3 regions of the Bacillus sp. OTU530 genome follow, and region 2 is predicted to be linked to each of the others. Evidence: riboswitches for the same ligand, from Rfam matches in the RefSeq annotation. Region 2 holds a riboswitch; each other region holds the start of a gene.
The links. Region 2 has a riboswitch for cyclic di-GMP ahead of AAHB12_RS07665 (glycosyltransferase). Riboswitches for the same ligand answer to the same signal wherever they lie in the genome.
Positions count from the first base shown of each region.

Region 1: another riboswitch for cyclic di-GMP. It lies ahead of AAHB12_RS20565 (aspartyl-phosphate phosphatase Spo0E family protein); the one in region 2 lies ahead of AAHB12_RS07665 (glycosyltransferase).
Region 3: another riboswitch for cyclic di-GMP. It lies ahead of AAHB12_RS13340 (thiamine pyrophosphate-binding protein); the one in region 2 lies ahead of AAHB12_RS07665 (glycosyltransferase).

Region 1 is NZ_JASATP010000032.1:37,391-40,672, reverse strand. Features, by position in the region: gene AAHB12_RS20575 (phosphatase PAP2 family protein) at 35-703, opposite strand; gene AAHB12_RS20570 (DedA family protein) at 723-1,319, opposite strand; cyclic di-GMP riboswitch class I at 1,698-1,796, shown strand; gene AAHB12_RS20565 (aspartyl-phosphate phosphatase Spo0E family protein) at 1,817-2,050, shown strand; gene AAHB12_RS20560 (YwbE family protein) at 2,312-2,509, opposite strand; gene AAHB12_RS20555 (hypothetical protein) at 2,614-3,084, shown strand; partial or broken gene AAHB12_RS31905 (hypothetical protein) at 3,169-3,273, shown strand; gene AAHB12_RS20550 (hypothetical protein) at 3,271-3,282, shown strand, end outside.
Region 2 is NZ_JASATP010000007.1:174,703-177,984, forward strand. Features, by position in the region: gene tagU (polyisoprenyl-teichoic acid--peptidoglycan teichoic acid transferase TagU) at 35-943, shown strand; cyclic di-GMP riboswitch class I at 1,313-1,402, shown strand; gene AAHB12_RS07665 (glycosyltransferase) at 1,581-3,282, shown strand, end outside.
Region 3 is NZ_JASATP010000015.1:89,741-93,022, forward strand. Features, by position in the region: gene AAHB12_RS13340 (thiamine pyrophosphate-binding protein) at 1-1,425, opposite strand, end outside; cyclic di-GMP riboswitch class I at 1,507-1,592, opposite strand; cyclic di-GMP riboswitch class I at 1,793-1,878, opposite strand; gene AAHB12_RS31780 (BspA family leucine-rich repeat surface protein) at 2,647-3,282, shown strand, end outside.

The sequences.
Region 1 (3,282 bases), on a different contig from region 2:
TTATATGCAGCATTTTATCTCATATGGGTAATCGTTATTTGTTGTTTCCATTGACATGCTGCCGCATATATCGCTTTTCCCTATATCGTTGATAAAACCAAATGAGCGTGGTTAACCAAAATGTACTAATAAAATAGCCGCCGATGATATCGCTAGGATAATGTACGCCTAGATAAATGCGGCTTATTCCAATTGTGAGAATCATTACGATACTGATAATAATTAAGATGGTACGCCCCCAACGAGTAGGAATATGCCGCCATAGTAGGAAGGAGAGAGTTCCATATAGCGTACATGCATTTGTTGCATGGCCGCTCGGAAAGCTGTAGCCGCTTACCTCGATCAGACGATGTAAATCCGGACGGGCTCGCTGAAAAAACAGCTTTAATGTGATAAAAAGGAGGTTGCTTCCTAAAACGGCAGTAAGTAATAGAATCAGCTCTGATCGATGCTTGAGTACAACATAGAGAAAAAATAAGGCAATCATAGCAAGTATCGCAACAGAACTTGTCGATCCAATAAAGGTGAAGAATTTCATAATAGCTGTCAGAGCTGGGGACTCAAGGCCTTGAATAAAGGCTATAACGGTACTATCAAATGAAATAATCCTTTGCTTGCTAATCAGAATAGCCATAAGGCTGAAGCCGATAAGAGATAACAAACTTATTATAAAAGCAGTAGTAAGTTGAAGCTTTAAATTCATATAAATAACCACCTTAGATTCATTGCAATTTTTGTCTTCTCTTCCAAAATAAATAGGCGCCCCAGATAATACTAACCGCAGCTAGCATAAGGTATATACGATATTTAGAGATATACATAGCAATGATTTTCCAATTTCCTCCTAATGATCTTCCTAACGTAATAAAGGTAAAAGACCAGAGCAATGCCCCAGGGTATGCATACCGTGCAAACTTCTTAAAGGAGTACCCGTTAATTCCTGCAAGATAGGCGGTAATATGGCGGATGCCAGGAATAAAGTATCCAATAAAAAGCAGATAAGGACCTAGTTTTGTGAATAATTGTCTTGTTTTATTAATTCTGTCTTCTGTAATATGGAGCCTTGGTCCAAACCTTGTTAAAAATGGCAAACCCAATTTGATTCCTAATAGATAGCTAAGCGAAATGCCGCCGCTTGTCCCTAAAAAAGCACTTAGTAAGGAAGGAATATAAGCTATGTTTCCCTGAAAGACGCAATATCCAATAAAGGTAAGAAGGATTTCATCCGGCAGAGGGAGTCCGATAATGCCTCCAATTAAGGCTAATATAATACCATAATATCCAAAATGTGAAAGAAGATAGGTTAATTGGTGCTCCATCCATTCACACTCCTATGCTATTGGAATAAAAGAATCGGTCGGAGATGATGCTTTTCTCAGTATTCTTTTTTTATGCGCGGTTTATACCTGTTACAATGTGCTTAGTATTTGGGCTAGGAGGGTTATGGCCTGTATAAGAGGAGTGTGAGGATGTGGGGAGTAAAGGTAGTAGGTAGTTCAACTCGTAAAACTTTCTAAAAACTATAATTGAAAAAAATGTAAAAATATGAGAAAATGATTAAAGAGAACGACTGAGCCATTTGGTGTTGATGGATTCTATAGAAATAATTTTGTAGAGGCTACTAGTGCAGCAAATAGTGATTCTTGTTACTCCTATATTGACAAAATAAAGCATATTTATATAGATAAAAAATAAAGTTTCGATAAAGGCAAACCTATTGAAAGATAGGGACGCAAAGCTACAGGTCTAAGGTGGGAGAGGTATGCCGCTCCCACTATGATTGCTGGGCTGCCGTAATACGGAGGGAACTACAAGGGTGAAGGTGCTAGTTGAATTACCGATGGAAGACAAGCAAGCTGATTCTACTGATTTGAAATGGATGGACGTACTTTTGGATGCTAAACAAAATAACCCAGCCATTATTGAGCAAAAAAGAAGGCAACTACTTCATCTAGGTAAACTATATGGATTAACTCATCCTAAAACTATCAAATGCAGTCAACAACTAGACAAATTAATCAACCTATCTATGAGGGGACAAATTGTATAGGTATTATTAATGTGTGCAGCATCTAAATGATAAGGGATAAGCAAACATAGGATTAATGGAGATGGTATAAGCGTTTCTATCGGGGATTGTTCAACTGCCTGAAGTAGTGATTAGCTAGCTAAAGTTAAATTAGGTTGCATGTTAAAACTCCAAGTTTGTCCTATAACTCATAGTATTTGTGACGAGGTAGGGAAAATGGTTGTCATCAGATAAAAAGGGACAGATTCGTAAGTGTATGAATCTGTCCCTTTTTGTTTGTTATTAGTTAACAATTGTTTGTACCCTGCCTACTTGTCCATCTGTAAGACGAACCTTGATTCCATGAGGATGAAATTGCGAATTCGTCAGCAGGTCCTTTACAATTCCACGCGTCGTATTTCCTGTACGCTGATCCTTTTTTAGTACAATATTCACTTCTAGACCAGCCTGAATATTTTTTCTATATCGTCCATCATTCATAAATCATTTCCTCTTTTCCGCCTAAGAATTTGCTTAGTTTTGGTGTTATCTTCTACTAATGGTATAATAATTTGAACTATAATGCACATCTACATGGAGGTAACATGTTAACTTTTGAACAAAAACTCGCTATTATTGAATCTTTTCCGGAGCTTAAGCGCAAGGATGTATCGATGAAACGTGTAAATTTTCATTATGAGGAAAGTGCAAGCGATAAGAAAAATGTCGTATACCACTTGCATCCAAACGGAAATGGATTTGTTTATGCAGAATATGTAAGCAGCTATAATACAGATGACAGAGGCATGATTAATATCCGAGATTTCTCAGAGGAAGAGCTGCGCACAGTGATTGCAAAATCGATTCAATCCCTCGCACCCCGATCAACTGCTGAAGTGGCAATCGTTGGAGATTTGGAGGAGGAGCGCTGGGTGAATGAAGATAACGCATCGCTTATTTTAGTCCAAGAGGATGAGATGTGGAATGTGTATGCAGGTTTAAACCTTGATGGAACGTTTCCTTCCTACAATGAAGCGAAGCAGTATTTGGAGGAAGAAGGGTTTAAGCGGGCATGAGTCTTACAAAAAAGCCCATGATTTATATACAACGTAAATCATGGGCTTTTTTGCTTATAGACACCATCTGATGTTAAACCCACATTTGCGGCAATTCGAGAACAGCTTTCAAAGTTAAACTCGGTTGTACAGGAAAATATAAGTGGAATCGGGTTGTAAAAGCTTTTGCTAGAGAAGATTATGAAATTGAAGAGTTTT
Region 2 (3,282 bases):
TGATGAGGCAGATAACTTGAAAGGGGTAGCTAAGGTGAAAAGGAAGCTATTAGCTTGGATATCAGGAGTTATAGGACTTGCTATACTTGGAGCTAGTATATACACCTACCAAGTGTACGCTAACGTTTCTAAAACATTAAGTGAGGTGAATCAGCCGTTAAAGCGCGATACTTCCACGAAACAGTCTGAAGATATGAAGCAGGGTGCTCCTATTTCCATTTTGTTAATGGGGGCTGATCCTCGCGGAGAGGAACGGGGCCGTTCAGATTCATTAATGCTGGTTACATTAAACCGGACTAAGCAATCTATGAAAATTCTAAGTATTCCGCGCGACACATACACCGAGATTGTCGGAAAGGGAGTCAAGGATAAAATCAATCATTCCTATGCATTTGGGGGCGTTGATACAACAGTTGCGACTGTTGAGAAATTTTTAAATGTACCTGTGCAATATTATATCGAAGTGAATATGGAAGGATTTAAGGATATTGTAAATGCAGTAGGCGGTGTAGATGTGAATAATGATCTAGACTTTACGTACCAGGGCATACACTTTGAGAAAGACACTCTCCATTTGAACGGTGAGGAGGCTTTAGCATACTCCCGAATGAGGAAGCTCGATTCCCGTGGTGATTTTGGCCGGCAAATGAGACAGCGCCAAGTTATGCAGTCTGTGATCAAAAATGGCAAAAATATAGAAACTCTTTCGAACTATGGAGCAATCCTGGACGTGATTCAAAAAAATGTGAGAACAAACCTAACGCAAGATGAGATGTTTAAGATTCAGCAAAATTATGGAGAAACCCGTAATAATATTGAGGAAATTGAAGTCAAGGGTGAAGGCCAAATGATGGGAGATACTTGGTACTATATTGTCTCTGATGAGGTACGTCAGGAGCTATCCAAGAAACTTCGTGAGCAGTTAGAATTACCGGCACAATAGCATGAATACGGGCTGAGCTAAAAGCATAATCGGATCTTTTTTGAACTGAAATGGGAAATGGACTATTAAGGGAACCGAGTAAAATGAATATTTCTATGATGGTCTATTTCCTATTTTTCTTCGAATTTTTATAGTGCAGGGGTTCTGGGGCAGCCCCCTTTTTGTGTTGTTGGAGTGCCTCAGTATACACTGCTTGCTGACATTCAATTGTAAATGTATTTAACATCTATGTTATGCAGGGTAATAAAAGTAATACAATCTTAACCAGTAGATGTATTTACTCCCCGAAATAACTTTGTTAGTCTAATCTGTAGATTAATGGCTAGGTTGTTTGCAGGTCAGACAAGATAGGATTGATGATATATTTGGCTACGATAAAGGCAAACTTGTTGAAAGGCAAGGACGCAAAACTTCAGGTCTACGGTTCTGCTCAAGGGCTATGATGGCTGGGTTACCGAATAGCTCCTAAGGAAAGAGATATTTGATTTATAGGTAAAGATAGGCTTTTGTGTTTTCACGCTTAGGACAGTTCAAAATTATGAGAGGAGGCTACTGTGATAATAGCCAATGCTTTGATATTCAACTCTATTTCCAACGTGATAACTTAGCTGAGAATACTGTAAAGTTAGGTGGCTGCATGATTAAAATATTATCAAATGGTATGTACAAAAGAATGAAGAATCTTTTGGGTCACGATCGACGTAAACAAACAATTTCAAGCTATGAAACTGCTAATGGAAACTTTGTATTTGAAGATGCTTCAAGAAAAAGGAAGATTGTAATCTGGTGTTTTCTCTGTAGTTTGGCCATTCTTGCTCTTATGATACTAGTTATATCTGGCTTAAGTATATATCTTAGCCCTTTGCTGCCAAAGTGGGATACAAAAGAAGTAAACGAATTTTCAAATATTAGACCATCAGGGAAGGAGGCTGCTAGTCCTCTGACACCTTTTGATACTGATAAAAACAGTACCTTCCAACAAAAAGAAGATATACATATGGATGATACGTATGCGTTCTATGTGAATTGGGATCCGAATAGTGAACGATCATTAAAGCGTAATATAGATACGATAGATGTTCTCATTCCCCAATGGTTCCATGTGCAGCCTAACTTAGAACTAGGAGAAGACGTTCAGAAGAATATAGGGGATTTAGCGAAAAAGCATGATGTTAAGGTAGTTCCCTTAATTAGCAATTTAATTGATAATGAGTGGAATCAAGAAGTAGTTCATAACCTATTGATTTCTCCTCCAGCAAGGTCAAAGCTCATACAGGATTTACATGGACAAATTAAAAAGTATGGCTATGATGGCATAAATATAGATTTTGAAAATATAAAGGCAGAAGATAAGGAATTGCTTACAAGCTTTATGCAGGAGCTATACGGCGTGTTTCATTCTGATGGGCTTCTAGTGACAATGGATATGCCTCCAAATGACAACGCATTTGATTATAACGCATTAAAGCTATATTCAGATAAAATGGTTGTAATGTTGTATGATGAAAACTTTCAAACTCCAGGTCCTATAGCCTCATCCACGTGGTATCAAGAAAATCTTGCGCGTATACCCAAGGATAAGCTTGTCGTTAGTTTGGGCAATTATGGTTATGACTGGGAATGGGAAAGCAGTGAGCCTGGGAAGGTAGTATCCTTTGAAAATGTTATGAGAATGGCAGATAAGGCAAACTTGCGGGTCCAATGGGATGACATGAGTAAAAGTCCCTACGTGAGATATACGGATAAAGACAAGCTGCACGAATTATGGTTTTTAGATGGTGCCACATTCTATAACCAATTAAAAACGGCTTCAGCAGCTGGAGTCAAAGGGGTTGCGTTATGGAGATTGGGTACGGAAGATCCAGCGGTTTGGGATGTTCTAGAGAATCGAGGGATTGATACACTGCGTCATATAAAGAGTAGTGACAACATCTACAGCTCTGGAGGGGGTAGTATTTTCCAATCTACATCATCTCAGAAACAGGGAAAGCGAGAGGTTATTTTAAATGATTCCGGTCAAATTTCGGGCGAAGTTTATCAATCTATGCCTAAATCATCTGAGATGGAGCGTTTAGGTAATGCGAAAACGAAGGAAGTGGTGCTAACCTTTGATGATGGACCTGATCCCGAGTATACGACACGTATATTAAACATTTTAAAACAGCATCACATAAAGGCAACATTCTTTGTTATTGGTAAAAATGCTATGCTCAATAAAGGCATTGTGCAACGGATATATATGGAGGGACACGAAATTGGTAACCATACGTTTTCCCATCGACATACAAATAGCATATCATACAACCAATTAAAGCTGGAATTGAATGCGAGTCAGCGTG
Region 3 (3,282 bases), on a different contig from region 2:
ATCGACCATATCAAGTCTTCCATTATTCAAAACAATAAAGATAGTAGCTGCATTGCTGTCAACTGCTGTTGAAACCTCATTTCCATGCATAAAAAAGCATCCATCACCTGTTAAACAGACGATAGGCTTAGTAGGATTGCTTAACTTCGCACCAATACTAAAACCAATAGCATGTCCCATTGCGCCAAAAACATCATCAAAATAGAATGTGGCCTGCTTTGTCAGTGTTAGGTGCTGAATAGCATAAAAGGAATGGCTGCCATCATCACCAAAGAAAACAGTATCTGCGGGAAAATTCTCTCTTAGGGCAGCAATGACTTGCTTTGCTAGTAGCCTTTCAACTGTAATCGGTGTTTCCTTTTGTAGCTCTGCACTAATATGTATCTGCGGCTTTGAAAAAGGTTTAGCTAATCTATCTGTCTTAATTAATTTTAATAAACTCTCAAGATTATGCTTAGCGTCACCAAGAACAAGCTGTGTTGCAACAGGAATTGATTTGCCAATAAACGTATAGTCGTAATCAAAATGAATAATTTTATCTGGATACAAAGCGGGATCCAGTCCAACAATAGACATATCAGATAACTTAGATCCTATTACAATTATGAGATCACTCTTATTCTTTAAATACTCACTAGCTTTTGCAGAGCCGCCTAGTCCAAACCCATCTAGGGACAGATCATGTGTTGTTGGAAATGTTCCTTTTCCGCCAGGTGTTGTCATGACTGGTATGTTAAAGGTTTCCGCTAAACGAATGACTTCCTCATAGGCTCTGGAGGAATGCACACCTTTTCCTAAAATCATGACAGGCCGCTTAGAAGTTAAAATACAATCTAAGGCTTGTTGTAACTCCTTTTGGGTCGCTATCACATGTGGAGCTTCATCGGGTATGTCTAAAATAAAAGATTCTGCCTGCTCATCCAATACATCCATAGGGAGTGAAAGGTGAACAGGTCCCTTCACTCCATATAATGCGCTCTCAATAGCATGAGAAAAAATACTTTTAAATGATTCAGCTCGGTCTATGCGTGCGCTAAATTTTGTTACTGGCTCAAACATTTTTATTAAGTCTGTCCCAAATGCTGAAGAGTCTTGTCCAAACGGTTTACCCATATCTTTAGCAGAGGGGTGCCCTGTAATAAAAACAACTGGTAAATGCCATGCTTTTGCTTGTGCCGCAGCCGTCAGCAAATTGGTGCCGCCTGGACCAGAAGTACCTATTGCGACTCCAATAGAATCATTCATTAAGGAATAACCAGAAGCAATATAACCAGCTCCAGTTTCATGCCTAGTTAGATTGAATTGAATACCATGGTTCTCTAATTCGAGTAAAATTGGAACAATAGGTTTTCCAGGAACACCAAATGCATGACGTACACCCATATTCTTAAGATTAATAGCAAGGATTTCTGCAACTTTTCTCATGTCATTAAAATTCCTTTCGCTTGAGATTCAGCAAATATAAAAAAACCCCTGTATAGACATAAATGGGGTGAAAATAAAGATTTATGTAACCCAGCCATCATAGTACAACTGCCGTAGACCTGTAGGCTTTACGTCCTCGACTTGGGACGGGTTTGCCTCATATAGATTTAGCTGTTTCCTGTTACGAATTAAAATTTATTATCAGTACTTTAGGACATAAAAATATAACGCTTCGTATCACGATTTAAATATGCTATATATCTATATGGGCGTTAACTTATGTATTATTTAGGAACCGTTTCATTTTGCGGACTGGCAAATACAAAAAACACCCTATATAGACATAAATAGGGCGTAAACAAAAAATTTATGCAACCCAGCCATCATAGCACAACTGCCGTAGATCTGTAGGCTTTGCGTCCTCGACTTTCGACGAGTTTGCCCTATTTAGATTTCATTTTTCCTGCTGCAAATTAACGCTGCAAGGTGGCGTGACATTGCTCCTAAATTCATGTAAAACAATTGGAAAATCCGCTTTTCAATAAATTTAAATATAATTTATCACGTATTCTGAATAAAATAAACCAATATTCGACAAATTATTAGTTCTTTTACACTGTAGGAAAGTATAAATTTCGGAGGCAAATTCGACGCAGTCCGGAATTTTAGGAATATAGTGTAAGTGCAACTACACCTCTGTCTTCACTCAAGGGCAGAGCCTGCCAATCGGCGAGTTTTCTTTATAAAAAACTAAAGGGAATTCTAAACTACCGGGAGAGAAAAGCAAAAAATTTTCAACATATGTATACAAAGGCTGCAAAATGTGAGAGATAAACATATGCAAAAGGGATTTCAAAGACCGTATCGGTCTGTTTGAAATCCCTTTTTATACATAGGCTATCAGAAGATTAACGCATTCCTCTGCCTTTGCCGCCTATTCCCTTATCATAGCCAAAGTTATGATAGTTATCTTGAAATAATGTTTTTGCTGTTTCAGGGGATTTAGTAGAAATCTCCTTCATAAGCTCTTTTGTTGTTTTATTGGCTGTATCAATACCGAGCTCTTTTGCTGCCTTTAACACTTTCGCATCTTGGACTTCCTTAGCTAATGTTTGGGTGTCCTTATCATCGGTGGAGATGCCAAGCTCTTTTGCATCTTTTTTCACCTGCGCGTCACGCACCTCACTGACTAAAGTTTCTGTGTCTTTGCCGTCAGTAGAGATGCCGAGCTCTTTTGCTTCAGCTTTCACCTTTGTATTACGAATTTCTTTTTGGAGTGTTTCACTGTCCTTACCGTCGGTGGAAATGCCAAGCTCCTTTGCTTCAGCCTTCACCTTTGTATCACGAATTTCTTTTTGGAGTGTTTCACTGTCTTTACCGTCGGTGGAAATGCCAAGCTCCTTTGCTTCAGCCTTCACCTTTGTATCACGAATTTCTTTTTGGAGTGTTTCACTGTCCTTACCGTCGGTGGAAATGCCAAGCTCCTTTGCTTCAGCCTTCACCTTTGTATCACGAATTTCCTTTTGGAGTGTTTCACTGTCTTTATCGTCAGTGGAAATGCCAAGCTCCTTTGCTTCAGCCTTCACCTTCGTATCACGAATTTCTTTTTGGAGTGTTTCACTGTCCTTACCGTCGGTGGAAATGCCAAGCTTCTTTGCTTCAGCCTTCACCTTTGTATCACGAATTTCTTTTTGGAGTGTTTCACTGTCTTTACCGTCGGTGGAAATGCCGAGCTCCTTTGCTTCAGCCTTCACCTTTGTATCACGAATTTCTTTTTGGAGTGTTTCACTGTCTTTACCGTCAGTGGAAATGCCAAGCTCCTTTGCTTCCTGCTTTAACTGGACATCGCGCACTTCT